Regions from separate parts of the Herbiconiux sp. L3-i23 genome, predicted to be linked through region 1. Evidence: predicted binding sites of a transcription regulator. Region 1 holds the regulator's gene; the other holds the start of a gene.
The links. Region 1 encodes HspR, which represses chaperone genes until heat shock. Its sites were predicted from a motif close to AAGTTGAGTCNNNNNGACTCAACTT; they were not measured.
Positions count from the first base shown of each region.

Region 2: the regulator HspR is predicted to act here: its motif matches at 3,042-3,066, upstream of NGH83_RS12900 (Hsp20/alpha crystallin family protein).

Region 1 is NZ_AP025737.1:3,060,569-3,072,504, reverse strand. It holds gene dnaK (molecular chaperone DnaK) at 1-1,054, shown strand, start outside; gene NGH83_RS14680 (nucleotide exchange factor GrpE) at 1,068-1,742, shown strand; gene NGH83_RS14675 (DnaJ C-terminal domain-containing protein) at 1,804-2,817, shown strand; gene NGH83_RS14670 (heat shock protein transcriptional repressor HspR) at 2,829-3,248, shown strand; gene NGH83_RS14665 (hypothetical protein) at 3,908-4,933, shown strand; gene NGH83_RS14660 (fibronectin type III domain-containing protein) at 4,930-8,211, shown strand; gene NGH83_RS14655 (helix-turn-helix transcriptional regulator) at 8,319-8,693, shown strand; gene NGH83_RS14650 (VOC family protein) at 8,704-9,117, shown strand; gene NGH83_RS14645 (DUF817 family protein) at 9,181-10,098, shown strand; gene clpS (ATP-dependent Clp protease adapter ClpS) at 10,123-10,437, shown strand; gene NGH83_RS14635 (DUF2017 family protein) at 10,434-10,898, shown strand; gene NGH83_RS14630 (ATP-dependent Clp protease ATP-binding subunit) at 11,010-11,936, shown strand, end outside.
Region 2 is NZ_AP025737.1:2,695,312-2,707,247, reverse strand. It holds gene NGH83_RS12910 (AlkA N-terminal domain-containing protein) at 1-1,133, opposite strand, end outside; gene NGH83_RS12905 (NADP-dependent isocitrate dehydrogenase) at 1,301-2,515, shown strand; gene NGH83_RS12900 (Hsp20/alpha crystallin family protein) at 2,588-3,013, opposite strand; gene NGH83_RS12895 (GNAT family N-acetyltransferase) at 3,144-4,463, opposite strand; gene purU (formyltetrahydrofolate deformylase) at 4,644-5,531, opposite strand; gene NGH83_RS12885 (MFS transporter) at 5,571-6,821, shown strand; gene NGH83_RS12880 (hypothetical protein) at 6,829-7,296, shown strand; gene NGH83_RS12875 (MoxR family ATPase) at 7,293-8,255, shown strand; gene NGH83_RS12870 (DUF58 domain-containing protein) at 8,258-9,508, shown strand; gene NGH83_RS12865 (DUF3488 and transglutaminase-like domain-containing protein) at 9,501-11,729, shown strand; gene NGH83_RS12860 (HNH endonuclease signature motif containing protein) at 11,715-11,936, opposite strand, start outside.

The sequences.
Region 1 (11,936 bases):
CCCCGCCAACCTCGACGAGACCCTCACCCGTGCCAAGTTCGAGGACCTCACCAAGGACCTCCTCGACCGCACCAAGAAGCCGTTCGAGGACGTCATCAAGGAGGCCGGCATCAAGGTGGGCGACATCGCCCACGTGGTGCTCGTCGGTGGCTCGACCCGTATGCCCGCCGTCAGCGAGCTCGTGAAGCAGGAGACCGGCAAGGAGCCCAACAAGGGCGTCAACCCTGACGAGGTCGTCGCCGTCGGCGCCGCCCTGCAGGCCGGTGTGCTGAAGGGCGAGCGCAAGGACGTCCTCCTCATCGACGTCACCCCGCTGTCGCTCGGCATCGAGACCAAGGGCGGCATCATGACGAAGCTCATCGAGCGCAACACCGCCATCCCCACCAAGCGCAGCGAGACCTTCACGACCGCCGACGACAACCAGCCGTCGGTCGCCATCCAGGTCTTCCAGGGCGAGCGCGAGTTCACCCGCGACAACAAGCCGCTCGGCACCTTCGAGCTCACCGGCATCGCTCCGGCCCCCCGCGGCGTGCCGCAGGTCGAGGTGACCTTCGACATCGACGCCAACGGCATCGTGCAGGTCTCCGCGAAGGACAAGGGCACCGGCAAGGAGCAGACCATCACCATCTCGGGCGGCTCGTCGCTGCCCAAGGAGGACATCGAGCGCATGGTCCGCGAGGCGGAGGAGCACGCGGCCGAGGACAAGCGCCGCCGCGAGGCCGCCGAGGTCCGCAACAGCGCCGAGCAGATGGTCTACTCGATCGAGAAGCTCATCAAGGAGAACGACGACAAGCTGCCCGAGGACGTCAAGACCGAGGTGCAGGCCGACGTCGACGCTCTGAAGACGGCGCTCGCAGGCGACGACGACGATGCGGTGAAGACCGCTGCCGACAAGCTCGCAGAGAGCCAGACGAAGATCGGTCAGGCGATCTACTCGCAGCCGCAGGCAGACCAGCAGGCTCCGGCCGACGGTGCGCCGGCGGGCGAGTCGAGCGGCAACGACGAGGACATCGTCGACGCCGAGGTCGTCGACGACGAAGACGACAAGAAGTAAGGAACCGCTGCAGATGGCCCCCAAGGAAGAAGAAGACCCGAAGGACCGCAGCCCGCAGCAGGACGGAGCCGACGACGCGGAAAACACCGCCTCGTCGGCTCCGGCCGAGCCCGGTTTCGTCTCGATGGAGGGACCCGACATCGAGACCCCCACCGGCGGAGCCGCGCCCGATGCGGGCGGCGCCGACGAGGACGGCGGATTCTCGCAGGAGGACCTGTCCTTCCTCGAGGACGTGTCCTCCGGCACCGCGAGCGCCGAAGAGGCAGAGTCGGCCGAGAGCGTACACCTCGCCGACTTGAAGCGCGTGTCGGCGGAGTACGCCAACTACCGCCGCCGCACCGAGGCGAACCGGCAGATCGAGCGCGACCGTGCGGTCGGCGACGTCGTGAAGCTACTGCTCCCGGTGCTCGACGACCTCGACCGTGCCGAGAAGCACGGCGACCTCGCCGAGGGCGGACCGCTCACCACGATCGCGTCGAAGCTGCGCGGATCCACCGAGCGCATCGGTCTCGTCGGATTCGGCGAGCCGGGCGAAGCGTTCGACCCCACCCAGCACGAGGCGATCTTCCAGAAGCCCAACCCCGAGGTGACCGCACCGACGGTCGCCGACGTCGTCGAACGCGGCTACCGCATCGGCGATGTCACCCTCCGGGCGGCGAAGGTCGTCGTCGACACCCCTTCCGAATAGCATCGGGTCCCCGTAACTCGCACGGGCTCGACGCCCACGTCAGAAAGCACACAGGACGCCATTGGCAAGCCAAGACTGGTTCGACAAGGACTTCTACAAGGTGCTCGGCGTGTCCAAGGACGCCGACGAGCAGGCGGTGAAGAAGGCCTACCGCAAGCTCGCGCGGCAGTTCCATCCCGACTCGAATCCCGGCAACGACGCGGCTGAGGCGAAGTTCAAGGAGATCTCCGAGGCCTACTCGGTGCTCTCCGACTCGACGCAGCGCGCCGAGTACGACCAGATCCGCGCCATGGGCTCCGGCGCTCGCTTCACCGCGGGCGGCGGAGGCCAGGGCGGGTTCGAGGACGTCTTCGGCGGCATGTTCGGGGGCGGCGGGGGCGGACGACCGGGCGCGGGATACTCGCAGGCCGACTTCGGCGACATCTTCTCGATGTTCGGCGGGGGAGCACCCGGCAACGGGCGCTTCGGCCAGGGCGGCTTCGGCCAGACCAGCGGTGGCTATCGCGGGTTCGGCGGCCCGACTCCGGGTCGCGATGTCTCGGCGACCACCATCATCGACTTCCTGACGGCGACGAAGGGCGACACCGTGCGCCTGCAGGGCGCCGACGGCAAGCCGATCAACGTCAAGATCCCGGCGGGGGTCAGCGACGGCCAGAAGATCAAGCTGCGCGGCAAGGGCGAACCGAGCCCCGACGGCGGCGAGGCCGGTGACTTGGTCCTCACCGTCACCGTGCGCAAGCACCCGGTCTTCGAACGCGACGGCCTCAACCTGCGCATCACCGTGCCGGTGACCTACGCGGAGGCGGCGCTCGGCGCCACCATCGAGGTGCCGACGCTCGGCGGCGACCCCGTCAAGCTGCGCGTCGCGCCCGGCACCTCGAGCGGCAAGGTGCTGCGGGTCAAGGACCGCGGCGTCACCACCAGCAAGGGCACCGGCGACCTCCTCGCCCGCATCGAGGTCGCGGTGCCGAACCGACTCACCGACGCCCAACGCGAGGCGCTCGAAGCGTTCGAGGCCGCCGGCCCGAGCGAGAACCCGCGCGACGACCTGCTCAGCAAGGCCAGAACGGCGTGACGGGGGAGGGGATGGACGACATGATCGAGGCGCCGCTGTTCGCCATCGCCGCCGCGGCCGAGCTCGCGGGCATGCACCCGCAGACGCTCCGCCAGTACGACCGCATCGGCCTCGTCTCCCCGACCCGCACCGCCGGCAAGTCCCGCCGCTACTCGATGCGCGACATCGTGCAGCTGCGCGAAGTCGCCCGTCTCGGCGCCGAGGGCATCAGCCTGGAAGGCATACGGCGCATCCTCGAACTCGAGAACGAGGTCAGCAGCCTGCGCGGACGGGTGCGCGAGCTCGAGTCGGCGCTCGCCGACGAGCTGCTGCGTCGACCCGGCAGCCGCGTGTTCGCCGCCGGCACCGAGGGCGACGTCATCTCGCTCAGGGCGGGGGCGCGCGTGCGCAAGCAGAACGCCGTCGTGGTCTGGCGCCCCCTCGAGCGCTGACCGGGCTCGAAGTCCGGTCCTCGCTTCGCGACGGCCCTGGCGGGCCTCCTCAGCGAGCAGGGGGAGCGGGTCCCTTCGTATCGCTCCGCTCAACGGGCGGATGGGTGCGCCACCGGTCGTCGAGTAGGCGCGCCAGCGCCGTATCGAGACGGCTCGAGTAGCGAGGAACGAGCGTATCGAGAGCGCAGCGCCGAGGTCGACGCGCTTCGTTCACCTGGTCGCTGAGGAGGCCGTTCACGGCCGTCGCGATGCGACGCGAGTTGATCGGTGGGCCCGAAGTTCGGCCGGATGGGGTGGTTCTTCGCTTCGCGACGGCCCTGGCGGGCCTCCTCAGCGAGCAGGGCGACCGGGTCCCTTCGTATCGCTCCGCTCAACGGGCGGCTGACACTTGGTCGCTGAGGAGGCCGTTCACGGCCGTCGCGATGCGACGCGGGTTGGTCGGTGGGCTCGAAGTTCGGCTGGATGGGCGGTTCCTCGCTTCGCGACGGCCCTGGCGGGCCTCCTCAGCGAGCAGGGGGAGCGGGTCCCTTCGTATCGCTCCGCTCAACGGGCGGGCCCGCCCCTCAGCGAGCCCGGTGTTCGCTCAGCGAACACCGTCCCGTAAGGGGGGAGGCGCATTCTCGCGGCGCCCGTCAGGATTGTCCGCGGGAAGGGGAGTCGTGAAGCGACCGTTCAACGCGTTCATCGCCGTGCTGGCGCTGAGCTTCGTCGCGCTGTTCGCGCCGACCGCCGCGGCCGCCGCGGTCATGGTCGACGAACCGATCGTCTCCGCCTCCACCCACGGAGAGAACGGCGCCGTCTACCTCGACTGGTACACCACCGCCGACGTCGACACCGTCGAAGTCACCGCAACGGACGCGGCCGGTGCCGTCTCCACTCGCACCGCGCCCGCCTCGCAGGCCTCGATGACCTTCATCGGTCAGCGGCCCGGCTCGTGGAGCGCCTCGGTCGTCGCCATCGCCGGGGGAGCCCGGTCCTCGGCGGTACCCGTCTGGATCTCCGTCACGGGAGACTCCGGTGCATCGCAACCGTCCGCTCCTGCCCCCATCGCCCCGGCCCCGACGGCCGCAGCGCCGACGCCCGCGGCCACCGCGGCAGCGGCAGCTCAACTCTCGTTCTCGCTCGTTCCGGGGCCCGATGGAACGATCGTGGGCGCCGGCGTCCGCGTCACCGGCGCCTCGCTCGCCCCGTCGACGCCCTTCAACGTGCGGCTGTCGATCGCCGAGACGAAGCTCGTCGAGGGGACGACCGATGACAGCGGCGCCGTCGACGCGCAGTTCCCGCTCCCCGCGGACCTCGCCCCAGGGCAGCACACCCTCGTCTTCACCGGCACCGACCTCGCGGGCGGCACCGCGACCGGCGAGTACACCATCACCATCGAGGCGGCGGCCGACGAGGCCGTCGTCGCACCGGTCGCCCCGGCGCCGACCGACGAGGGCGGGCTCGCCGAGATCCTCGCCTTGCAGGGCGACGCCGCCGTGCCGTACCTCGTCGGAGGCGCCGTCGCGGCCACCGCCGCGACCGGCGCGGTCGCCGGAGCCGCGGCGAGCGTCAGCATCCGCATCCGACGCCTCAAGCTCACCCGCCTGCTCGACCTCGAATACCCGGGAACGGGAAGCGGCGGCGGAAAGGGAGTCCTCGGCGGCATCCTCGACCTCGTCGCCAAGGTGCGGGGCGCCGGGTGATCCGGCGGGCACGCTCTCTGCTCGTCGCCGGTCTCGCCGTCATCGGTGTGCTGGCGATGATCGTCGTCGCGCCCGCACCCGCTGCCAACGCGGCCGCCTCGACCGCCACGATCACAACCATCGGCCAGACCGGCTTCAGTGCGGAGATCGCGCTCGGTGCCCAGGTCGGTGGCAAGTGGGAGTACCGACTGAGGTATCTGAACCTCGCGACCAACGCCACCGACCAGCGCAGCGTCACCCTCGACAACTCCGTCGGCTGGACCGGAGCGACCCTCAGCATGACCGGCCTCCCGCTCGGCAACTACCGGGTCTGGGTGGAAGAGCGTCAGTGGGGCGTCGAGTCGACCCGGTTCGACCTGGTCACCGAGACCCGCTACCTGGGCTACCGGGCGCCGACCGGTGTGGCCGCGGCGCCTCTCGCTGCGGGTGTGGTGCGTCTCACCTGGACGCCTCCCGCCGTCATCGCGCCGGGAACCGGCTACCGGGTGAAGTGGCGGGCCCTCGGATCGGCCACCTGGACGCCCGTGAACATCGGCGGCGGCACGACCGCTCAGGCCGATGTCGGCGGACTCGTCGACGGTCAGGACTACGTTTTCACGGTCACCACGATCGTCGCGGGAGTGGAGCACGAGACCTCCGAGGCCGTATCCGGTCGCCCGATCGGTCTTCCCGCCGCTCCCGCGAACGCCACCCCTGTCCCGCTGAACGGGGGCGCCATCTGGTCTCCGACGTTCGTCAGCACCGATGCGGCGCCGAGCGACCCGGCATCGGCGCTATTCGACCTCGCTCCTGCCGGCACCACCGACTGGGTGCGCGTCGCCCCCATCCGAACGGGTTCCTCGTGGACCTTCTCCGGACTGGTCAACGGGACCCCTTACGCGCTCCGCGCTCGCGCCGTCAACCGCATCGGCGAGAGCGCGACGGTCGAGACGGCGATCACCCCGATCGCCGCGCCCGCCGCTCCGGTCCTCGGCAGCGTCGCCCGCACCCCGGATTCGATCAGCATCGTCGCCGACTTCGGCGGCACCGTCGCGGCACCCGTGACCAGCACTTTCTGGCAGCTCGGCACGGTCGGCCCGTCCGGAACGAGCTGGACGCCCGTCTTCCCCGCGACGTCCGGCGCCGGTCGCTACACCGTCAGCGGATTGACCACCGGTGTCGAGTACCGACTGCGCGCCGCATCCACGAACCAGGTCGGCCTCAGCGCCTGGTCCGAGAGCGGTGCCGTGCGCACCATCGACCGCCCCTCGCGCGCCGTGATCGGCACGACGACGCGCGTCGACGGCGGCGTCACCGCGGTCGTCGACTTCCGCTCCATGCCAGCGCGGCCGAGCCTCGGCGCCGACGCGGTGTGGGAGGTGTCGACCGACTCCGGAGGGTCCTGGCGCGTCGTCCCGGCGACCGGCGCCGCCGACACCTGGACGGTCACCGGCCTCGAGAACGGCGTCGCGCAGCGGATCCGCGTGACGGCGGCGAACGAGATCGGCGAGGCGCCGGCCAGCGCGTGGGTCCTCGTCACTCCCGTCGCCGCACCCGCCGCGCCCGCACTCGGCGCGATCACGCGAGCAGACTCTTCCGCGCGGATCGACGTGACGGTCCCGTCGTCTGCCGCCGCGCCGGTCGCGAGCACCTCATGGCAGCTCGCCGCCGTGACCGACGGATCCGGCGACGCGTGGACCGACGTCGTGCCCACCTCCGACGGCGGCTCGATCCTCTTCGACGGCCTCGAGTCGGGAACGACCTACCGTGTGCGCGTCCGGGCGAGCAACGACGTCGGTGCGAGCGCGTGGACGCAATCCTCCGCCTTCCTCGCGGTCGGAGCGCCGACGCCGCCGACCGCACCGGTCGTCACGCCGAAGTCCTCCGGTGCCGACCTCACCGTGGACTTCCCGTCCACCGACGGTCGACCCGCCGACGAGGCGGACGCGATCTGGCAGGTCGCGAGGGCCGCCGACCCCGACGACTGGTCCACGGCGCAGGTCGTCGCCGTCAGCGCGGGCGGGTTCGTGCTCGCGGGCCTGCAGAACGGTACTGACTACCTGCTGCGGGTCGCTTCCACCAACGCCTACGGCGTCTCCGCATGGACCTCGCCGGCCGCCTTCCGACCGATCGCCGCACCGACGACGCCCGCGATCGGTCGGGTCATCCCCGGCGACGGGCGCCTCAGCATCGAGGCCGTCCTGCCCGACACGGCCGCCGCGCCGCTCGCAGGCGCCGTCTGGCAGATCGCCGCCGTCCACTTCGCGCCCGCGACCGCCGCGGGTGAGGGCAGCCCGAACGGTCCCGCAACCCAGGGCAAGCTGCGATCCGGGGCGGCGATCGCCGCACCGCCCTACGGCTGGGTGACGAGCATCGGCTCCTGGTCCGACGCCACCCCGACCATCGTCGGCGGCCGCTACGTCTTCTCGGGCCTCACCAACGGTGCCGCCTACTCCGTGCGGGTGGTGGCGACCAACCCGACGGGCAGCACCGTCTCGACGAATTCCGAGCCCACGACTCCGGTGTCGTCCCCGGTCGCCCCGATCATCGTCGCCGCCGAACCGGGGATCGCCGCCCTCACCGTGCGACTCGCTGCGACCTCGAGCGTCGATCGGCCGGTCGTCGCCGTCGGCTGGCAGGTCGCCGCCACGAGCGGACCCGGTGCGGGCGTGTGGCGCTCGGTCGGCGCCGAAGAGCTCGCCGGGAACGTCTTCCGCCTCGGCGGTCTGACCAGCGATCAGGGCTACACCGTCCGGGTCCGAGCGGCGAACGGAACCGGCACGAGCGCCTGGGTGACGACCGCGGGGAGCATCGCACCCCTGCGGCCCCCGGTCGCGGCCGCACCGACGGCCGAGCCCGCGCCGCCGAGCGCCGCCCCCGAGGAACCTCTCATCGAGCTCGTCACCACCGTCACCTCCACGGGGACCTCGGTACTCGTCACCCGCGGCACGACCGCGTCGATGGGCTCCGCTGCGGCCACCGCTGCCGCCTCCGCCGAGACGCGATCCGGGGCGCGCACGAACACGGTGACGGTGTCCGGGGGGACCTCGTCGGTCACCGACAGCGGCACGATCGCCGCCGCTGCGGCCCCCGATGCCGCCGCCGCGCAGCCCGCTCCCGCCGCGGCGACCGCCCCGACCGAGGTCCTCGCCGGTGGCGCGGGTCTCCTCGGCCTGCTCGGGATGCTCGGGGCCGCGATCCGCTGGTATCTGAAGGCCCGCAAGCGGCTCGCCGCCGCAGAGGCGACCGCCTCGTCCCGCCCCGCGGCGAACGGCCCCCAGTCGTATCGGATGGTCTGACCTACCGGATGGTCTGAGACGCCCCTGTTCCGGTGCGGATCCGCCTGTGGGATGGTGGTCGCGTGGATCTCGACGACCTCGTACGGCTGCGGCGGGCGCGCGACCGGATGGACCGCGAGTACGCGGAGCCGCTCGATGTCCCCGCCCTTGCGCGGACCGCGCTGATGTCGCCCGGGCACTTCTCCCGCAGCTTCCGCGCCGCCTACGGCGAGACTCCGTACAACTACCTGATGACGAGGCGTATCGAGCGGGCCAAGGCGCTGCTGCGTCGTGGTGACCTGTCGGTGACCGAGGTGTGCGTCGCCGTCGGCGCCACGTCGCTCGGGTCGTTCAGCACGCGGTTCACCGAACTGGTCGGCGTCAGTCCGAGCGTCTACCGGTCGCGTGCCCATGACGCCGGCGCCGACATCCCCGCCTGCGTCGCGAAGGTCGCGACGAGACCGGTCAGGATCCGAGAAGCGTCGGCCGACCGGCCTGCCTAACGTGGCGACCATGGATATCACGCTTTCGCAGAGCTTCATCGCCACTTCCGATTTCGATCAGGCGCTCGCGTTCTACCGCGATGCCCTCGGACTCGAGGTCCGCAACGACGTCGGCTTCGAGGGCATGCGCTGGGTGACGCTCGGCTCGCCCGCCCAGCCCGACGTCTCCATCGTGCTCGAACCGCCGCTCGCCGACCCCACCGCTTCCGACGCGGACAAGCAGACCATGGCGGAGATGCTCGCGAAGGGGCTGCTCCGGGGCGCCATTTTCACCGCGGCCGACGTGGATGCCGCGTTCGAACAGGTGCGCGCCGCCGGTGGAGAGGTGCTGCAGGAACCGGTGGACCAGCCCTACGGAATGCGGGACTGCGCCTTCCGCGACCCGTCGGGCAACATGCTGCGAATCACTCAGTCGCGCGCCTGAACCCGGCCCGCGATCCACCCGCGCTCGCGCCGACGCGGGAGCCGACGACGTAGCCTGCTGTCGGTGGGCGAGGCGGCGAGCGGGGGACGACGGTTCGGCTTCACGCGCCTCGAGGCCCGCCTCGATGCCTGGGCCCGCGAGCTGCTCGACCGTGCGGCCGACCGCGGCGTGCGCGCATGGCTGATCGAGTTCGCAGCGTTCGTCGCCAAGCAGGCGTGGTCGTCGGTGTTCGGCTTCCTGCTGCTGGTCGCCCTGGTGCTCGCCCGGCTGCTCCACCCCGACGACGCGGCGATCGCCCGCAACGACGTGCTCACGGTCGTGGCGGTGATCATCCAGATCCTCATGGTGGCCACCGGCCTCGAGACCGCGCGCGAACTCCGGGTCATCGTGCTCTTCCACGTCGTCGGCACCGTGATGGAGCTGTTCAAGACCGACGTCGGGTCGTGGAACTACGACGAGGGCGGCGTGCTCCGCATCGCCGCGGTTCCCCTGTTCAGCGGCTTCATGTACGCCGCGGTCGGGTCGTACATGGTGCGCGTCTACCGGCTGTTCGACCTGCGCTTCGTGCGCTACCCGCCGGTCTGGGCCACCGCGGTGGTCGCCGCCGCGATCTACCTGAACTTCTTCAGCCACCACTTCGTCGTCGATCTCCGCTACCTCCTCCTCGTGCTGGTCGCCGTGCTGTGGTGGCGGACCACGATGGTGGTGCGGTCATTGCGCAGCAGCTTCCGACTTCCGCTTCTCGCCGCGTTCGCGGGACTCGCGGCGGTCATCTGGATCGCCGAGAACGTCGCGACGTGGGCGGGTGCGTGGGCGTATCCCGATCAGGTCGACGGGTGGGAGCCCGTATCGGCGTCGAAGCTGGTCTCCTGGTTCCTGCTGATGATCGTGTCGGTCGTGCTCGTCACCTGGGTCTACCCGCCGAAGCCGCCCGACGGCGAGGCCCGCCCCGAGGTCGACCGTGACAGGGTTGAGATGTGAGGGTGGAGACATGAGGGTGCAGAGATGAGCGACGTCCTGGAGGGGACCCGGATCGAACCGACGGGCGTCGAAGAGGTGGTCCTCGACGAGGAGCTCTCGCTCGGGTCGCCGTGGGTCGTGATCGTCTGGGACGACCCGGTCAACCTCATGACCTACGTCACCTGGGTGTTCACGAGCTACTTCGGCATGCAGAGGGACCGAGCGGAGCGGCTGATGCTGCAGGTGCACAACGACGGCAAGGCGGTCGTCGCGTCCGGGGTGCGCGAAGAGATGGAGAGGCACGTGGAAGCGCTGCACGGCTACGGACTCTGGGCGACGCTTCGCCGGTCCGAGGAGTGACCGCGGGATTCGTCCGGCGGGGCGACGGCATCTACCGGGCGTTCTCGGAAGACGAGATCCGGGTGCTGCGCGGCCTCGCCGAGGGCCTCGACCGCACCGTGTCCCAGGCCGAGGCGGGCGACCCGGTCCTCGCCCGCCTGGTGCCCGACGCCTACGGCGCCGATGACCCCGAGGCGTCGGCGGAGTTCGCCGAGTTCACCCGTGAGCGGATTCTCGACGCGAAGCGCCAACGGCTCGCCGCGCTGACCGCCGGCCTCGAGCGCGCCGACTTCCTCGCTCTGGGCCCCCAGGAGGCGCAGGACTGGCTGCTCGCGCTCAACGACATCCGCCTCGCCCTCGCCGAGCGCATCGGACCGGAGCGGCTCGAGGCCTCCGACCTCGGTGCCACCGGTGAGATCTACGGCTGGCTCGGCTGGCTGCAGTCCGGTCTGATCGACGCCATGGAGGAGCCGGTTCGCTGAGGGCGAGCGCGGCCGGGCGCGAACCTCTAGCGCCCCGGGGCACCTGAGCAATAAACTTGAGTCACCAAGACTCAACTTATCGTCATCGGTCGACAAGATCAGGAGGTATCGATGGCACGGATGCAGGGTGCCCCCTCGAGCGACGAGCAGCCGAAGTCTGCCCTCGAGCAGTACGGCATCAACCTCACCGAGATCGCCCGCAGCGGCAAGCTCGATCCCGTCATCGGACGCGATTCCGAGATCCGGCGCGTCAGCCAGGTGCTGACCCGCCGCACCAAGAACAACCCCGTCCTCATCGGCGAGCCCGGCGTCGGCAAGACGGCCGTCGTCGAGGGCCTCGCCCAGCGCATCGTCGCGGGCGACGTCGCCGACTCGCTGAAGGACAAGCAGCTCGTCGCCCTCGACATCTCGGCGCTCATCGCCGGAGCGAAGTACCGGGGCGAGTTCGAGGAGCGCCTCAAGGCGGTCCTCAAGGAGATCAACGACTCCGACGGCCAGGTCATCACCTTCATCGACGAGCTGCACACCCTGATGGGCGCGGGCGGCGGCGAGGGCTCCGTGGCCGCCGCGAACATGCTGAAGCCGATGCTCGCTCGCGGCGAGCTGCGGATGATCGGCGCGACCACGCTCGACGAGTACCGCCAGTACATCGAGAAGGACGCCGCGCTCGAGCGGCGCTTCCAGCAGGTCTTCGTCGGCGAGCCGAGCGTCGAGGACAGCGTCGCGATCCTCCGCGGGCTGAAGCCGCGCTACGAGGCGCACCACAAGGTGGCGATCGCCGACTCGGCGCTCGTCGCGGCGGCGTCGCTGTCCAACCGCTACATCACCGCCCGTCAGCTGCCCGACAAGGCCATCGACTTGATCGACGAGGCCGCGTCGCGACTGCGCATGGAGATCGACTCGGCACCGGTCGAGATCGACGAGCTCCGCCGCTCCGTCGACCGGCTGAAGCTCGAGGAGCTCGCGTTGAAGCGCGAGAAGGACGACGCGTCCAAGGAGCGGCTCGAGAAGCTGCGCGAAGATCTTGCGGAGCGTCAG
Region 2 (11,936 bases), 370 kb from region 1:
GTATCGATCTTCGCCCGAGGGCCGACCATCGCCTCACGTCCGCGGAGGGCGATCTGCGCCGGAGCGGGGAAGAGGGTGGTGAGGCCGTCCGGGGCGTCGGCGATCGGGGTGCCCGCCGTCGCGGCGAGCCGGCCGAGCTGGGTGCGGGCCGCGGCGACCGTGATCTGCTGGCCGATGATCGCGCGGAACACCATCTCGTCGGGATCGACCGTGCCGGGCAGGCGGATGCCGGGACTCGCGTCGACGAGAGGGGCGATGAGCGGATCGGTTCGGAGGGCGGCGTCGATGCCGACCGGGTCGGCGTCGAGATCGAACAGGCGCCGGACCCGGGTGACCAGTGAGGGGAGGTCGCGCAGCTCGGCGAGACTCGCGACGAGTCGCACGCCGCCCGGTGCCGGGGTGACCGTGAACCAGGCGGGGCCGCCGGCGAGGGCGAGGGTGCGGCTGTACGACGACGAGGTCGCCACCTCCACGCCCGTCACCGCGCGGGCGGCGAGCCACAGGAAGGTGCCCGTCGGGTCGAACGGCGCGCGTACGGGCAAGGTCAGGTCGATCGTGCCGGGCGCAGGCATCGAGGCGGTGCGGCGGGCGCGGATCTCGCGCGGGGTGAGCGCGAACACCTCGGCGATCGTGTCGTTGAAGGCGCGCACGCTGGCGAAGCCCGACGCGTACGCGACCTCGCCCACGGGGAGATCGGTCGAGGTGAGCAGTGTCCGCGCGGTCTGGGCGCGGTGCGCGCGGCTGAGGGCGAGGGGACCTGCGCCGAGTTCGTCGGTGAGCACGCGGGTGAGATGCCGGCTGGAGTAACCGAGGCGGCTCGCGAGACCGGGCACGCCTTCGCGCTCGACGACGCCGTCGCCGATGAGACGCATGGCGCGGGCGGAAAGGTCGTCGCGCAGGTTCCACTGAGGGGTGCCGGGCGTCGCTTCGGGCAGGCAGCGCTTGCACGCACGGAATCCCGCTTCGTGCGCAGCGGCGCTGGTGCTGAAGAAGGTGACGTTCGCCGGTTTCGGGGTGCGGGCCGGGCAGGAGGGGCGGCAGTAGATCCCGGTCGAGTGCACCGCGGTGAAGAACTGGCCGTCGAAGCGACTGTCCCGGGACTGGATGGCCCGGTAGCGCTCGTCGAACTGCATGCCGTCCATCCTCGTCGCCCTCGGGCCGTCGACCTAGCGGAAATCGGACACGACGGCGCCGCATCCGTCGAGGCGGAAGTATCTCGATGTCGAGATATCCGGCCCGGCGGGTAAACTCGTCGGCGGTGCCCCGGACGGGCGCGCACAAGCGAAGGAGCATGACGCACGTGGCGAAGATCAAGGTCGAGGGAACGGTCGTCGAACTCGACGGCGACGAGATGACCCGCATCATCTGGCAGCGCATCAAGGACACGCTGATCCACCCGTATCTCGACGTGGACCTCGAGTACTACGACCTCGGTATGGAGAACCGCGACGCGACCGACGACCAGGTCACCGTCGATGCGGCGCACGCCATCCAGAAGCACGGCGTCGGCGTGAAGTGCGCGACCATCACCCCCGACGAGGCGCGCGTCGAGGAGTTCGGCCTGAAGAAGATGTGGCGCAGCCCGAACGGCACCATCCGCAACATCCTCGGCGGCGTCATCTTCCGCGAGCCGATCATCATCTCGAACATCCCGCGCCTCGTGCCCGGCTGGAACAAGCCGATCATCGTCGGCCGCCACGCGTTCGGCGACCAGTACAAGGCGACCGACTTCCGCTTCGACGGCCCCGGCACTCTGAGCGTCAGCTTCCAGCCCGCCGACGGCTCCGAAGCGCAGTCGTTCGAGGTCTTCGAAGCTCCGTCGAGCGGTGTCGCCATGGCGATGTACAACCTCGACGACTCCATCCGCGACTTCGCCCGCGCGAGCCTCAACTACGGTCTCGCCCGCAACTACCCGGTGTACCTCTCGACGAAGAACACCATCCTCAAGGCCTACGACGGCCGCTTCAAGGATCTCTTCCAGGAGGTCTTCGACGCCGAATTCGCCGACAGGTTCGCCGAGGCCGGCCTCACCTACGAGCACCGCCTCATCGACGACATGGTCGCCGCGGCGCTCAAGTGGGAGGGCGGCTACGTGTGGGCCGCGAAGAACTACGACGGTGATGTGCAGTCCGACACCGTCGCGCAGGGCTTCGGCTCGCTCGGCCTCATGACCAGCGTGCTCACCACTCCCGACGGCAAGATCGTCGAGGCCGAGGCGGCGCACGGCACCGTGACCCGCCACTACCGCCAGTACCAGGCCGGCAAGCCCACCTCGACGAACCCGATCGCCTCGATCTACGCCTGGACGCGCGGTCTCGCGCACCGCGGCAAGCTCGACGGCAACCAGGAGCTCATCGACTTCACCCACGAGCTCGAGGACGTCGTCATCAAGACCGTCGAAAGCGGCAAGATGACGAAGGACCTGGCGCTGCTCGTCGGACCCGAGCAGCCGTTCCAGACGACCGACGAGTTCCTCGACGCGCTCGCCGAGAACCTGAAGGCGCGCCTCGGCTGAGTCTCTCGCTCGACACGAAGAAGGGCCCCTTCCGATTTCCGGGAGGGGCCCTTCTTCTCGTGCGGCCTGAGGTCAGGCGGCGGGGTGGGTCTCGAGGACCTGAGCGGAGGTCGCGACCTCGATCTTGCGCGGCTTCGCCTTCTCGCTCACCGGGATGGTGACCGAGAGCACGCCGTTCTCGTAGGAGGCGGCGATGCGCTCGGTGTCGACGCCCTGGCCGAGGTTCAGCTGGCGCAGGAACGAGCCGGACTGGCGCTCGCGGGCGATCCACTTGACGCCCTCACCGCTGGTGAGGGTGCGCTCGGCGCGGATGGTCAGCAGCTGACCGTCGACGTCGATGTCGACCGAGCCGGGGTCGATGCCCGGCATGTCGGCGGAGAGCACGTAGGTGTCGCCGTCGCGGTACAGATCCATCGGCATCACGCGAGGGCTCCGGTTGTCGAGCAGCGAACCGGCGACGCGGTCGAGCTCGCGGAACGGGTCGAAGTTCATAGCCATCGGAATGTTCCTTTCTGTCGAAGTAGTCGAGTTGAGTCGGGGTGACTCAACTTCTAGAAACAGAAATTAGCACTCTCGTATGCCGAGTGCCAGCCCCTCTCGATCGCCGTCCGCGAACGCAGGATCTGCGTCAGAACCAGAAGGGCAACCACGGCTCGGTCGCGGTGTGGAAGAGCGCATCGGCTCGGCGGATCGACTCCGCGTCGCCGGTGATCCGGCCCGCGCGAGCGAGAGTGTCGACGGACACCGCGCCGAGGAAGATCGCCGAGAGCGTGGCGATGTCGAGCGAGATCGTGGCGGCATCGGCGCCACTGGCAGGTTCGACCGTCGCCCTGCCGTCGGAGCCGACGCCAAGGATCCAGGTGCCCTCGGCATGACCGAGGGGATCGGAGACCTGCAGGGTCACCGCGCCCGGGGAGTCGTACCGACGCGAGGTCAGCGTCGCGGGGACATCGAGGATCCGCAGCCACAGGTTGTCGCGCGGCGACACCAGCGCCGCCCGCCAGTCGGCGATCTGCCAGCGCACGGGTTCGTCGAGGCGGCGAAGCGGCGCGATCACCTCGCTGACCAGAGGCGTTGTGAGAGCGAGCCGCCAGAGGGCCGTCTCGGCGTCGTCGGTCTCGGTGATCAGCGAGTCGACGGTGAGCTTATGGTCGGTGAACTCGGCGTCGTCGGCGGCCGAGACCCGGTAGAGCATCAGGCCGCGCACCTCGCCGGTCTCATCGAGGTACCGGGCGGCGCGGAGGCGGCGCGACTCGTGCTCGGGGCTCTCGCCGGTGAGGCCCGCCTTTTGATCGAAGCGACGCGCCCACGCGTCGATGTGTCCCGGGTTCTGAAGTCGGACCCGCTCGTACAGGTCGTCGATCTGATCGCGCCACTCGTGTCGGCTGATGAGTTCGACGATCCCGTCCGGGATCGGCCCGGTCCACTTCGCGCGGGCGGTGCGAATCCGCCAGTCGGCCGTCATCGCGGCCGGCGCGAAACCGTAACGGCCGTAGAGGGTCGACTCCGACACGGTGAGCGCCGCGAGCGGCAGGCCGGCCGCCGCCGCGGTGCGCAGCTCGCTTTCGAGGAGTGCGCGGGCAACGCCCCGGCCGGAATGGGTGGGACTCACGGTCACGGCGCTGATCGCCCACGCCTCGACGAGCCGCCCCGGAGAGACGGTGAGTTCGGCCGGCCACGAGCTGACGGTCGCGATCGCGGCGTCGGGGGTCGACGAAGTCGGGTCGACGACCTCGGTGGTGCGGCGGTAGGCGAGTGCGGCGCGGGTATCCGCGAGCACCGCGTCCTCGGGGTCGACGTCGTGGAAGCCTCGAGCGTCCGAACGCAACCACGTCCCGAACCAGTCGGCGTCCGACGTGTCGACCAGACGGTAGGTCAGTCCCGCCTGTCGCAGCCGCGATTCGGAGGTCTTGTCGAGGGGCAATGCGCGCGGATCGAAGGAGCTCATCGCTCCACGCTATCGACGAGGGGCGACCGGACGCTGGGGTGACCCCGCGAGAACGCACGTTCCGGGCTTGTGCGCCCGCCGAAACGTGCGTTAATCCCCGCAATATCCGATGGTGCGAGTGCGTTGCGGCGCACGCGGCCCGCCGAAACGTGCGCGCTCGCCCGGAACGCCCTACCGGGGTCAGCGGAAGATGATGGTGCGGGCGCCGTCGAGGAGGACGCGGTCCTCGGCGAACCAGGTGACGGCCTGGCGCAGAGTGCGGCTCTCCTCGTCCTGACCGATCGAGACGAGCTCCTCGGGGGTACGGGAATGGTCGACCCGCACCACGTTCTGCTCGATGATCGGGCCCTCGTCGAGATCGCTCGTGACGAAGTGCGCGGTCGCACCGATCAGCTTCACCCCGCGGGCGTGCGCCTGGCGGTACGGATTCGCCCCCTTGAAGCCGGGCAGGAACGAGTGGTGGATGTTGATGACCCGGCCGCGCAGCTTCTCGCACAGCTCGGGGGAGAGGATCTGCATGTAGCGGGCCAGCACCACGAGTTCGATGTCGTGCTCGTCGACCGCGTCGAGCACCCGCTGCTCGAACGCCGCCTTGCTGTCGGCGTCGACGACGGGCAGCGACTCGAACGGCACACCGTTGAATTCGGCGAGCGAGCGCAGAGTGCCGTGGTTGCTCAGGACCAGCGGGATGTCGATCGGCATCTGACCGGAGCGCTGACGGAACAGCAAGTCGTTGAGGCAGTGCGCCGCCGTCGAGACGAGAACCAGGGTGCGCTTCGGGCGGCCGGCACGGTCGAGCTGCCATGCCATGCCGAATCGGGCGATCACCGGCTCGAGCGCGGCGGCGACCTCGTCCCGGGTCGCGTCCGTCTCGAGCTGCAGGCGCATGAAGAAGCGGCCCGTGTCGTGGCTCGAGAACTGCTGCGACTCGAGGATGTTGCCCCGCGCCTCCACGATCGCGCCGCTCACCGCGTGCACGATGCCGGGCTGGTCGCGGCAGACGAGGGTGAGCACCCAGTTGCCCGCACCCGTGTGCGCGGTCTCGGGGGCGAGGAGGCTCGTGGTCACGAGGGTCAAGCGTAGTGGCCGACTAAAATGAGGTTCGACATGCAGACCTCCGCGCCGACCCGTTTCCCCACCGTCGGCCTCGCGGTCCTCGCCGGTGCCATCTTCGTCTCGGTGACCGGAGAATTCCTGCCCACCGGTCTCCTCCCCGACATGGCGCGCGACCTCGGCGTGTCCGAGGCGCAGATCGGGCTGCTCGTCTCCGTGTTCGCCGCGACCGTCGTCGTCGCGACCGCGCCGCTCGCGGCCCTCACCCGCAACTACTCGCGCAAACGGCTCGTCGTCGTGGTGCTCGGGTTGAACGCTCTCGCCACGATCGGTGCCGCGATCGCGCCGAGCTACGAGCTGCTCATCGGTGCGCGCATCGTCGGCGGGCTCGCCCACGGTCTGTTCTGGGCCATCGTGGGCTCCTACTCCGCGCACCTCGTGCCGAAACACCTCCTGCCCCGCGCGGTCGCCATCACGGCGGCGGGAGGATCGGCCGCGTTCGTGCTCGGTGTCCCGCTCGGCACGGCGCTCGGTCACGCGCTCGGCTGGCGTCTCGCCTTCACCGCGATCGCCGCCGCGATGCTGGTGCTCGCGGCGCTGCTGCTGTTCTTCCTGCCTCCCGTCGACCACCGCGTCTCGCTCGCGACGGGCGAGATCCCGCTTCCCACGAGACGCGACCCGACGCTGGTGGTCGTGCTCGGCACCTGCGTGCTGATCGTGCTCGCGGTCGGCGGCCAGAACATCTTCTACACCTACGTGGCGCCGTTCATCATCGGCCCGGTCGGCTTCGACCCGACCTGGGTCAGCCCTCTCCTGTTCCTCTACGGCGGCGCCGGCGCCATCGGTCTCGTGGTGTCGGGGATGGTGGCCGGCAAGTACCCGGTGCAGGCGATCGTCACCGCCGTCGGCGTCTCGGCGCTCGCCCTGGTGCTGCTCGCGCTCACCGCCGACGTGCCGTGGATCGTGGTCGTCCTGCTCGTCCTCTGGGGCCTGGTGCAGGGCTCGCTCGCGCCCCTCTTCCAGACGCGGATGATGCAGATCGCGTCACCGCGGATCCGGGACCTCGCCTCTGCATGGATGACCACCTCGTTCAACATCGGCATCGGCGGCGGCGCGCTCGTCGGCGCCGGCCTGCTCGAGTCCGCCGGCCTGCTCGCACTGCCGTACGCGGCCGCCGGTGTGATGCTGCTCGGCATCGTCGCGGTCATCGTCCTTCATCGCCTCACACGTCCGACGCTGACCCGTTCAGCCAAGCGACAAGGCCGGTCGACTAGGGTGAACGCCACCCACCCGACGTCGCTGTGAGGAAGCCATGGGAACTCTCGAGTCCGGCCGTTCCTTCGATCCCCGTTACAGCAGCTCCTTCCAACGAGGAGGCGAGCCCGTAACGCCTGCCAGAGCCGAATCCCGGCCGCCTTCCGATCCGTGGGCGCTCGCCGGTCTCGACGAGATCGCCGCCGAGCTCGACTCCGACGGCTCGGCGCAGGACCAGCCGCCGCAGGTCTCGGAGAGCACGGATCCGGCAGAAGTCAATCCGGAGGCGATCCGCTTCGTGCGCAACTGGGGGATCGGCCTCGCAGTGGGGTCGCTCGCCGCCCTCGCGATCGTCGGATTCATTCAGCAGAGCATCAACTTTGCGACTGCCTTCAATGGCGGGATCGATTGGCTTTGGAGCCTGCAGCAATTCGTCTACGGCGCGGGGCCGTGGTCCTTCGTGTTCGGGCTCGGCTGCATCGTGTTCGCGGGCTACAAGGCACGCAACCGGAAGGCACGCGCGTGACCGACACCGAGGTGAACCGGCCGAGCACCGCCTCCGACGCTCTCGCCGCGGTCGAGACGGTGATCGACGGCAAGCCCGACGCCGCGCGCATGGCGCTGACCGTGCTCATCGCCGAAGGCCACCTGCTGATCGAGGACGTCCCCGGCGTCGGCAAGACCATGCTGGCGCGCGCCGTCGCCCGGACGATGGGCGGATCGGTGAGCCGCATCCAGTTCACCCCCGACCTGCTGCCCTCCGACGTCACCGGCGTCTCCATCTACGACCAGGGCTCCCGCGCGTTCGAGTTCAAGCCGGGCGCCGTGTTCGCGAACATCGTCATCGGCGACGAGATCAACCGCGCCTCGCCCAAGACCCAGTCCGCGCTGCTCGAGAGCATGGAGGAGCGCCAGGTGTCGGTCGATGGTCGCACGTGGCCGCTGCCGTCGCCGTTCATGGTGGTCGCCACGCAGAACCCGATCGAGATGGACGGCACCTACGCGCTGCCCGAGGCGCAGCGCGACCGCTTCATGGCCACCATCTCGATGGGCTACCCCGACGAGGCCGCGGAGCTCGCGATGCTGCGCTCACGAGAACGGCACAGCCCGATCGACTCGTTGCAGCCGGTGCTCGACACCGAGGGCGTCCGCGCGCTGATCGCCGCCGCCCGCGCGGTGTACCTGTCGCCACCGGTCGAGGCGTTCCTCTTGGAGCTGATCCGCAGGACGCGGACGCACCCGTCGCTTCGGTTGGGTGCGAGTCCGCGCGCGACCCTGCAACTCGCTCGCGCCGCCCGCGCTCGGGCGTTGATCGACGGACGCGACTTCGTGCTGCCCGACGACGTCGCCGCACTCGCCGTGCCCGTTCTCGCGCATCGCGTGCTGCCCACTCGGCAGTCGCTCGGGCAGGGGCTCGGCGAGGCGCGCACGGCGACCGAGATCATCGAGTCGGTCCTCGCGTCGGTCCCGATGCCTCGAGGCTGACCATGACCGACGGCGCGCGTCCGCATCGCACGGCAGGTCTCCCTGCCCTGACCGTGCGCGGATGGGCCGCGCTCGCGCTCGGGTCCGTCGGCGTCATCGTCGCCTATGCCACGGGCTGGCGGGCCCTGCTCTACGTCGGGCTGGTGCTGCTCGTCCTGGTGCTCGCCTCCCTGCTCTTCGTCGGGACCCGCGGGGTGTTCCTCACCGTGCAGCGCCAGGTGGCGCCCGATGCGCTGAGCGTCGGTCAGGTCGCCACCGTCTCGGTCACGATCCGCAACGAGAGCCTCATTCCGAGCCCGCCCGCCAGCTGGCGCGACGAGGTGCCCTTCTCGGTGAGCCACGACTTCCGCGAGCTTCCGGCCCTGTCGGGGCGCGGCTGGAGCGGCGACTCGTCCACCGTCGTCTATCGCGCCGTCGCGCAGCAGCGTGGACGTTTCACGATCGGGCCTCTCTCGGTGCGCGGCTCCGATGCGTTCGGCCTCTGCCTTCTCGAACGAGCGACCGGCGGCGTCGACGAACTTATCGTGCTGCCCCGCATCCTCACGCTCGAAGGAGCGCTCGCCGCGCCCGTCGCCCTCTCCGACGCCACCATCCGGGCGGCCATGATGGGGCGCGGACAGGACGACGTGATCGCCCGCGACTACCGGCCGGGCGACGCGCTGCGGCACGTGCACTGGCGCGCGACCGCGCACCGCGGCGAGCTGATGGTGCGGCAGGAGCAGCGGCACGACGACGCCCGTGCCGTGCTGATCCTCGACAACCGCCGCGAGCACTGGCGCAGCGCCGGAGCGTTCGAGTGGGCGGTGAGCTTCGCCGCGTCGATCATCAACCACCTGTCGGCCGAGGGCACAGGAGTCGCGCTCGTCACGACGGTGCCCGATCACGATGGCGCCGCGCACGAGATGGGGGCGGTGTCTGACGGATCCGCGAGGGAGGCCCTGCTGCGGCTCGCGACGATCGGGCGCCGGTCGGCGGCGACGTCGGCGCTCGACTACCACCTCCGGGTCGCCGAGCTGCAGACCGATGGGCCATCGCCCCTCTTCGTGATCACCGGCTCGATGGACGAGGCCGAGTGGCGCGAGCTCGCGATTCATCGCGCGCCGCACAGTCACGGAGCGGCCATCATCGTCGACGCCGCGGAAGCGCCGGAGCTGTTGTGGGCCGCCGGGTGGCGTTGCGTGGCCGTCGGCGATCCGGGTGCGGACATGGCGGCGGTGTGGCGTTCGGCGTCGACGGGAGCATCCCGTGTCTGAGCGCAACCACGACACTCGCCGGGCCACGCCGACTCCCGGAGCGGGGGTGACGGCGGCCGCCCTGGTCGCGACGCTCGCGGGCGCGGGCAACCTGGGCGCCGTCGCATCGGGCTCGTCGTGGTGGTGGCTCTCGGCGCTCGCCGGAGCGGTGGGACTCGCCGCCGCCGCCCTCGTGCGTCGACGCCTCCGCTTCTGGCTGGTGCCGCTGGCCGCGGCCGTGGTGGCGAGCGGACTGACGATCGTCGTTCTCTTCGCACCCAGTACCCTCGCGTTCGGCGTGATCCCGACCGGCGACACGATCGAACGACTTCGGCAGCTGGTCGGCGAAGCGGTCGCCCACATCGCGGCCGAGAGCATGCCGGCAGTGCAGAACGACGGACTCGACCTGGTGCTGGTGGCGGGCATCGTCGCCGTCGCGATCCTCGTCGAGACGATCGCCGTGTCCGCGCGCAGGCCGCTGCTCGCCGGTATCCCGTTGCTGGTGCTCGCCATCGTGCCGGGCAGGGCGGCCTCCGAGGAGCCGGAGTTGTTCGGCATCACGGTGACGATCGCCGCGGTGCTGCTGATGATCTGGCTCGACCGGCAGCGGCTCGCGGCACGGCCTCCGGTGGTCGCGGCGCTCGCCGTCACCGCTCTCGCGGTGACCGGTGGAGTGGTCGGGCAGGCGCTGGCGCCCGCGTTCGAGGAGAGCACGGCGTCCGGGACGACGTTGCGGCCGGTCTTCGCATCGGGTGCCGAGCCGCTCGTGCGGCTCGGCGATCATCTGCGTCGCGGCGCCGACGTGACGGCGCTGCGCTACACGACGTCCGCGAGCGATCCGATCTACCTGCGCGTCGTGGTGATCGACGATCTCACGGGGGAGGAGTGGCGCACGACCCCGCTGGAAGAGACACTGCCCGGCGACCGGCCGCTCGCGTCGTTCCCCGCACCGCCGGGGCTCGCCGACGAGGTGGAGCGCACCGAAGTGGTGACGCAGATCGACGACTCGTTCGCGGAGCGGCGCTGGCTGCCGCTGCCTTACCCGGCCGTCGGTGTGACGGACCTCGGTGACGAGGGCGAGTGGGCCTGGGATCCGCAGAGCCTCGCGGCCGGGACGATCGGCGACCCCCGACGCACCGGCGAGTTCGAAGTGACCAGCCTCGAGCTGGTGCCGACCGCCGATCAACTGAGGAGCGCCCCGCCCTCCTCGGGGTTGGAACGCTACCTGCAGCTGCCCGACGATGTGCCCGCGATCATCGGCGAAACGGCCGTCGCGGTCACGGAGGGGCTGTCCACCGACTACGACCGTGCGCTCGCGCTGCAGCGCTACCTGCGTTCGAGCGAGTTCCGCTACGACGAGGACACTCCCGAGGAGGCCGACGGGGACGGCGACAGTTTCGACGTCATCTCGACCTTCCTCACCGACAAGAGCGGATACTGCGTCCACTTCGCCTCGGCGATGACGGTGATGGCGCGAGAGCTCGGTATCCCGGCGCGCATCGCGGTCGGTTACCAGCCGGGCGAGCGTCAGATCGACGACCCGACGACGTTCGAGGTGACCTCGCACGACCTGCATGCGTGGCCCGAGCTCTACTTCGAGGGTGCAGGCTGGACCCGGTTCGAGCCGACTCCCGGCCGTGGCGACGTCCCCGCTTACACCTCGAACACCCGGCCGCAGACCGAGGAGGAGGCAGCGCCCTCTCCCGCTCCGACCTCCACGTCGACGGCCGCCGCTCGGGATGAGAACCTGGATTCGGGCGCGACTCCCGGCACGGACACCGGCGTGGGAATGGGACTCGGGGTGCTGATCCCGGTGGGCGTCGTCGCGCTTCTCGCGGTGCCGGCGGTGGTCCGGCTGCTGCGCACGCGTCGACGACTCGTTCTCCTCGGCCGGGGTTCGCCCTCAGCGGGCTGGGACGAGTTGCACGACACCGCAGTCGATCTCGGACTCGCCACATCGGGCCTGACCCCGCGGATGCTCGCGGAGCTGGTGTCGTCGAACGTCGTCCTGGACGCCGATGCGGCGGCCGCGTTGGTGCGCTGGCGTGCTGCGACGGAGCGCGCCCGATTCGCTCGAGACGCGACGGTCGACGCGGGCGTCACCCGAGCGGAAGCGACGTCGATCCTGCGCGCCCTGCGGCGCAGCCGCACCCGGTTCACGCGCGTGGTCGCCCGAGTGGCGCCGCGCTCGCTCGTGCCGACCATCCGCATCGGACGCGTCGGTACCTCAGCCCGCGCCTGACGAGCCCCGCGCCACGAGGTCGGCCGGTGGTCGTGATCGTCCGCCGCGTCGGGGTGTGCGGGAGGCGTCGAGGTGTCGAGGTGGGGTGAACCACGGGACGCCATTCTTCATGCTGAGCGTCCACCCGTCTTCATCGAAGCGTCGGTGGTGGAAATGGCAGAGCAGGATGCCGTTCTCGATGTCGGTGCGCCCACCGTGCGACCAGGG